Linked DNA regions of Azoarcus sp. CIB. The protein of the gene in region 2 interacts with the protein of the main gene of each other region in a pairwise test. Links are inferred from orthologs where the notes say so. Each region holds a gene or a part of one and is shown on either strand. Other genes may lie near its edges.

The links.
Region 1: the proteins of mrdA (region 2) and AzCIB_RS20840 interact in binary tests that used the Escherichia coli proteins (3 or more experiments, as listed by UniProt). The link is inferred for Azoarcus sp. CIB from one-to-one orthologs.

Annotation. Positions count from the first base shown.
Region 1 is NZ_CP011072.1:4,644,914-4,648,317, reverse strand. Bases 1-3,047 are described here. They hold AzCIB_RS20840 (penicillin-binding protein 1A), read right to left. Parts: upstream 2,680-3,047; coding sequence 322-2,679; downstream 1-321. Other genes in these bases: AzCIB_RS20835 (pilus assembly protein PilM), read left to right, coding at 2,850-3,047; cyaY (iron donor protein CyaY), read left to right, coding at 1-294. In the rest of the region: more of AzCIB_RS20835, read left to right, coding at 3,048-3,404. UniProt on the Escherichia coli protein: Cell wall formation. Synthesis of cross-linked peptidoglycan from the lipid intermediates.
Region 2 is NZ_CP011072.1:122,477-126,076, forward strand. The notes cover bases 389-3,273. They hold mrdA (penicillin-binding protein 2), read left to right. Parts: upstream 389-779; coding sequence 780-2,768; downstream 2,769-3,273. Other genes in these bases: mreD (rod shape-determining protein MreD), read left to right, coding at 389-775; rodA (rod shape-determining protein RodA), read left to right, coding at 2,765-3,273. Also shown: rod shape-determining protein MreC, read left to right, coding at 1-250; more of mreD, read left to right, coding at 254-388; more of rodA, read left to right, coding at 3,274-3,600. UniProt on the Escherichia coli protein: Catalyzes cross-linking of the peptidoglycan cell wall. Responsible for the determination of the rod shape of the cell. Is probably required for lateral peptidoglycan synthesis and maintenance of the correct diameter during lateral and centripetal growth.

The sequences.
Region 1 (3,404 bases), 4.5 Mb from region 2 along the record:
GAAGCCGAACTCGTGCGGATCGAAGCCGCGCTCGAAGCCTGCGGTGCCGAACTGGACATCGAGACCATGCCCGGCGGCGTGCTGGAGATCGAGTTCGAGAACGGCAGCAAGATGGTGATCAACCGCCACTCGGCCGCGCGCGAGATCTGGGTCGCCGCCAAGGCCGGCGGCTTCCACTTTCGCCACGACGCCGGCCGCTGGATCGCCGCGCGTGACGGCGTCGAACTCTACGCGATGCTGTCGCAACTCGTCAGCCAGCAGTCCGGGGCGCCCGTCGCCGTCAAGGCAGGCTGAACCGGCGGCGCTCCGGGGGATTCTCTCCTACGGGCGCCGCACCGGTATCGGAGTGCGCTCAACCACGGGGGCCGGGGCCGCCGTCGGGCGAATCTGGGGCAGCGCCTCGTCCGGAGCCTCGGCCGGTAGGGGCAAGTTCTCCGTCTCCGTCGGGAGCATGAACGGTTCGGACGGGACATTCTCGCGATAGACGAACTCGTCGCGGCCCGAACCCGTATGGACGGCGACCAGCCCGTCAGGGCGGGCCGGGGACTTCTCCGGCAGGGTCTTCAGCGCGGTGCGCATGAAATTCACCCACATCGGCAGGGCGGCCGAACCGCCGGTCTCGCCGCGTCCCAGATTGCGCGGTTGGTCGTGCCCCATCCAGCTCACGGCAACCAGATCCGGGTGGAAGCCGGCGAACCAGGCGTCCACGTAGTCGTTGGTCGTTCCCGTCTTGCCGGCGAGTTCGCCGCGTTTGAGGGTCAGCGCCCGCGTTGCCGTACCGCGCCGGACCACGTCCTGCATCATCGAGGTCATCAGCCACGCGTTGCGCGGATCGATCACGCGTGGCGCGCTCTCTCCCGCGACGGGTGGGTCCACCTTGGCGACGACATGCCCCTGGCCATCGATCATCTCTTTCACGACATACGGTTCGACGCGGTAACCGCCGTTCGCGAACACGGCGTAGCCGGTCGCCATCTGCCACGGCGTCGCCATGCCGGCGCCGAGCGCCATCGTCAGATAGGGCGGGTGCTGGGCTGCATCGAAACCGAAGCGCGTGATGTAGTCCTGCGCGTACTCGGGTGTGATCGAGCGCAACACCCGGATCGAGATCATGTTCTTCGATCGTGCCAGCCCCTCGCGTAGCGTCATCGGTCCTTCGTACTTGCCATCGTAGTTCTTCGGCTCCCAGTCCTTGCTGCCGGTGATCCCGGCCGGGAAGAACAGCGGCCCGTCCTCTTCGACGCTGCTCGGCGAGAAACCGCGTTCGAGCGCCGCCGAATAGATGAAGGGCTTGAAGCTCGATCCCGGCTGGCGTAGCGCCTGGGTCACGTGATTGAACTTGCTGCGATTGAAATCGAAGCCGCCGATGAGTGCCCGAACCGCACCCGTCTTCGAGTCAACCGCGATCAGTGCCGCTTCCACGTCCGGCAGCTGCGCGATTTCCCAGCCCTTCTCGCCGAGGTCGCGGAGGCGCACGATCGCCCCGCGCCGCACCTTGCGTGCCTGCGGGGCCCGTTCGTTGAGCATCGGGGCCGCAAAGGCCAGTCCCCCGCCGGTGATCTTCGAGACTTCGCCGTGGCGATAGACAGTGACCGATTTTGGTGACGCCTCGAGAACCAGCGCGGCGATCAGGTCATCGTAGTCGGCGACGTCCGAGAGCAACTCGTCGAGCCGCTCTTCGTCGTTCGCCTTCACGCCGTTCAGGTCGACAAAGCTCTCGGGGCCGCGGTAACCGTGCCGCCGGTCGTAATCCATCACTCCCTGGCGGACGGCCTTGTAGGCGGCCTGCTGCTCGTCGCGCGTCACCGTGGTGATCACGCGGATGCCCGAATCGTAGGCCTGATCGCCAAACTGTTCGACCGCCAGCTGGCGCGCCATCTCCGCAACGAAGTCGCCGCGCAGGGGACTCGATGCCGAACGCCCGTTCGCCAGCACGAGCGGTTCCGCGCGGGCCGTCTCGAAGGTCTTCTCGTCGATGAAGCCGGCTTCGACCATGCGGCGCAGCACGTAATGCTGGCGCTGGATCGCCCGGCGCGGGTTCGCGATCGGGTTGTAGGCAGACGGCGCTTTCGGCAGCCCCGCGAGCATGGCCGCTTCGGCCACCGTGATGTCCTTCAGCGGCTTGTCGAAGTAGGCGCGTGCCGCGGCCGAGAATCCGTACGAGCGCTGACCGAGGAAAATCTGGTTGATGTAAAGCTCGAAGATCTGATCCTTGCTCAGGCTGCGCTCGATGCGCAATGCAAGGAGAATTTCGTAAAGCTTGCGGTTGAAGGTCTTCTCGCGCGTCAGGAAGAAATTGCGCGCCACCTGCATCGTGATTGTCGACGCGCCCTGGCCGCGTCCGCCCGACACCACGTTCGCGAGCGCGGCGCGCGCGATCCCGATCACATCGATTCCGGGGTGTTCGTAGAAGCGCTCGTCCTCGGCGGCGAGGATGGCCTGCTTGAGAATCGTCGGGACTTCGTCCATGGCCACGACGACCCGCCGCTCCTCGCCGAATTCCCCGAGTAAATACCCATCTGACGTGTATACTCGCAGCGGAATCTTCGGGCGGTAATCGGTCAGAACGTCCAGCGAAGGCAGGTTCGGCCATGCGAATGCAGAGACTGCCGCAATGGTTGCCGCGCCGAGAATGACAAGAGCGATGAGTGCCGCGAGGGGATAAAAGACCCAGCGCATCGGGAATCCATAGAGGGAGGACGGGAGCGCAATTATACGTTTGCGCACCCGGTGCCTCCAAAGCATCTGCCGCCGTCTGTGTTTGCACTCGCAACACTTTGTTGCTAGCATCTCAGAAGCTTATTCAGTTTCGGCGCCTAACATAAAGAAATTTAAGGGTTTTCTTTGTGATGGACTTCTCCCTATTTCGCCCCAAGGCACGCCAGCTGGTCGGCCTCGATATCTCATCTTCATCGGTGAAGATGGTCGAGCTGTCAGAGGGCGAAAAGGGTGCGTACCGCATGGAGCGGTACGCCATCGAATCCCTGCCGCGTGACGCCGTCGTCGACGGCAATATCGCCAACCTCGAAGGTGTCAGCGACGCCGTGATGCGTGCCGTGCGCCGCATGGGCGGGGGCATCAAACAGGTCGCCGTCGCGCTTCCTGCTTCGGCCGTGATCACCAAGAAGATGATTCTGCCGGGCGGTCTGCGCGACCAGGAAATGGAACTCCAGGTCGAGTCGGAGGCCAGTCAGTACATTCCCTTTGCCTTGGACGAAGTCAATCTCGACTTCCAGGTGGTCGGCCCCTCGCCGGGCAGCCCCGAAGAGGTCGAGGTCCTGATCGCCGCATCGCGCAAGGAAAAGGTCGAGGACCGCGTCGCTGTAGTCGAATCCGCCGGCCTCAAGGCCGCGGTGATGGACGTCGAGTCCTTCGCGGCAGAAGCGGCCTTCGAACTCGTCGCA
Region 2 (3,600 bases):
GGGTGCGGACGTGCGTGTGGGCGACCGTCTCGTGACTTCGGGCCTCGACGGGCTCTTCCTCGCCGGCTTGCCGGTGGCCGACGTCGTCAGCGTCGATCGCGACGGGCAGACTTTCGCGGTGATCGTGTGCGAACCGGTCGCCGGGGTCGAGCGCACGACCCAGGTGCGGCTGCTGGGGCGCGCCGAGCCGCCGCCGCCGCGTCCTGCGCCGGAGCCGGAACCCGAAGCGCGCAAGGGCCTCAAGGGGTAAGCGATGCAACCGACCCACCGTTCCAGCCGCATCCTGCTGCCCGCCAAGACCTGGTTCGCCTACCTGAGCCTGCTGGTCGCGCTTGCGCTGAGCTACATCCCGACCGGCCTCACGCCCGGCGTGCCCGACTGGGTCGCGCTGGTGCTGGCCTTCTGGTCGATCCGCGAGCCCTTGCGCGTCGGCATGGGGGCGGGATTCCTGTTCGGTGTGCTGGTCGATATCGGCCACGGCGCCGCAATGGGTCAGCACGCCCTCGCCTACGTCGTGCTGTGCTATCTGGCAACCTCGGTGTCGCGCCGCGTGCTGTGGTTCCCGCCGACGCAGCAGGCCTTGCAGATGTTCCCGCTGCTGCTGCTGACGCAGGTGATCATGGTCGTCGTGCGCCTCCTCGCCGGCGCCGAATTCCCCGGGTGGTGGTACTTCCTGTCCAGCCTGACGAGCGCGGCGCTGTGGGTGCCGCTGAACTACCTGTTGCTGCTGCCGCAGTACCAGCCGGTGGACCGGGACGACAATCGGCCGATCTGATCCAATGATGGAATTCCGTACCCCCGACGAGGAACTGGGGCGCTTCCGCCGCCGCGTCCTGATCGCGGGGATCTTCATCGCGGTGTGCTTCGGCCTGCTGGTCGCGCGCTTCTGGTTCCTCCAGGTCGTGCGCTACGACTATTACCACACCCGCGCCGAGGACAACCGCATCGCGCTGCTGCCCATCGTGCCGGGTCGCGGTTCGATCACCGATCGCAACGGCGTGCCGCTCGCACGCAACTACGCTGCCTACACTTTGGAGATCACGCCCTCGCGCGTGCGCGACCTCGAGGCAACGATAGACGGGTTGGCGGAGATCGTCGAGATCGACGCGCGCGACCGGCGCCGCTTCAAGAAGCTGCTCGAGGAGAGCAAGAATTTCGAGAGCGTGCCGATCCGCACGCGCCTGACCGAGGAGGAGGTGGCGCGGGTGATCGCGCGGCGCTACCAGTTCCCCGGCGTCGAGGTGCAGGCGCGCCTGTTCCGTGACTATCCGCATGGCGAAATCGCGTCGCACGTGATCGGCTACATCGGCCGCATCAACCAGCGCGACCGCGAACGCATCGAGGAGTCGGGCGACGAGGCAAACTACCGCGGCTCCGAGTACATCGGCAAGAGCGGCCTGGAGTTGAGCTACGAGGCCGTGCTGCATGGCATCACCGGCGCCGAGCAGGTCGAGGTGAATGCCGGCGGCCGCGCGGTGCGCCAGCTCGCGCGCACGCCGGGTGTGGCCGGCAACGACCTCGAGCTCACGCTGAACATCGAGATGCAGAAGGTCGCCGAAGCCGCCTTCGGCAAGCGCCGCGGGGCGCTCGTCGCGATCGAGCCGGCGACCGGCGGCGTGCTGGCGCTGGTGTCCAAGCCCGGGTACGACCCCAACCTCTTCGTCGACGGCATCTCGACCGAGGACTGGAAGTCGCTCAACGAATCGCCCGACCACCCGCTGGTCAATCGCGCGATCTTCAGCGCCTACCCGCCCGGCTCGACCTTCAAGCCCTTCATGGCGATCGCGGGCCTGTCGGCGGGCAAGCGCACGATCACGCAGACGATCGCCGATCCGGGCTATTTCATGTTCGGCGGCCACCGTTTCATGGACGACAAGATCGGTGGGCACGGCATGGTGGACCTGCCCAAATCCATCGTCGTGTCATGCAACACTTACTACTACCAGCTCGCCAACGATCTGGGCATCGACGGCATCGCGAACTTCATGCGCCCCTTCGGCTTCGGTGCGCGCACCGGCATCGATGTGCCCGGCGAGGCGGAGGGCGTGCTGCCGACGCCGGAATGGAAGAAGAAGCGCTTCCGCAAGAAGGAGCACCAGAAGTGGTTCGGCGGCGAGACGATCTCGGTCGGCATCGGCCAGGGCTACAACGCCTACACGCCGCTGCAGATGGCCAACGCGGTGGCGGCGCTGGTCAATGACGGGAAGCTGTTCCGGCCGCACGTCGTGCGCCATGTCGTCAATCCTGCAACGGGCGAACGTCGCGTCATCGAGCCCGAGCCGATCCGCACCATCCCGTTCAAGCCCGAGCATGCGGCCGCGGTGCGTCAGGCGATGGTGGACGTGAACAAGGTCGGCACCGGCGCGCGCGCCTTCGCCGGCGCGCCTTACTCGGCCGGCGGCAAGACTGGCACCGCGCAGGTGTTCTCGCTGCGCGGTCAGCGCTACGTCGAGGGGCGCGTGAGCGAACGCCTGCGCGACCATTCGTGGTTTATCGCCTACGCGCCAGCCGACAAGCCGACCATCGCGCTCGCGGTGCTGGTCGAGAACGGCGGCTTCGGCGCGCAGTCGGCGGCGCCGATCGCTCGCCAGATCATCGATTTCCACCTGCTCGGCAAGCGCCGCGACCAGCCGGCCGGCGAGGATGCCGATGCGGCCGACGAGGGCGACGAGCACGCCGGCCATCCGCACGCAGGAGCGCCCGCGGTGGCCGCGGAACCCGCAGCGCCGGATGCGGGTGGACCAGACCGGGAGCCTCGTTCCGAATGACCGACACGCGTTTCCAGCCGCGCGAGCTGCTGCTCGGCTTCCTGCGCCCGATCGACCTGCCGCTACTGCTGCTGCTCGGCCTGCTGCTCGCCTACGCCTTCGTCGTGATGATGAGCGCCTCGCCGGAGCGCGTCCCGTCCCTGCAGGTGAACACCGTCGTCGCGCTCGCGGCGATGTGGGCGACGGCGCGCCTGCCGGCCCAGCGCCTGCTGAGCCTCGCGCTGCCGCTGTACCTGATCGGCGTGCTCTTGCTCGTCGCGGTGGACCTCTTCGGTGAGACCTCGAAAGGGGCGACGCGCTGGCTCGACGTCGGTGTGACGCGCATCCAGCCGTCCGAGATCATGAAGATCGCGATGCCGTTGATGCTCGCGTGGTACTTCCAGCAGCGCGAGGGCCAGATCGGCCTGCGTGAGTTCATCGTCGCGGGCCTGCTGCTGGTCGTGCCGGTCGGGCTGATCATGGTGCAGCCCGATCTCGGTACGAGCCTGCTCGTGACCGCCGCCGGCGTGTATGTGATCTACTTCGCCGGCCTGTCGTGGAAGCTGATCGTTCCCGTCGTCGCGGTCGGCGTGATCGGCATCGTCGCGATCGTCGGCTTCGGCGACCAGATCTGCCAGCCCGGCGTCGACTGGCCGGGCCTGCGCGAATACCAGAAGCACCGCGTGTGCACCCTGCTCGATCCTACGCAGGATCCGCTCGGCAAGGGTTTCCACATCATCCAGTCGACGATCGCGATCGGCTCCGGTGGCGTGCTCGGCAAGGGCTGGATGGACGGCACGCAGACCCACCTCGCCTTCCTGCCCGAGCGCCACACCGACTTCATCTTCTCGGT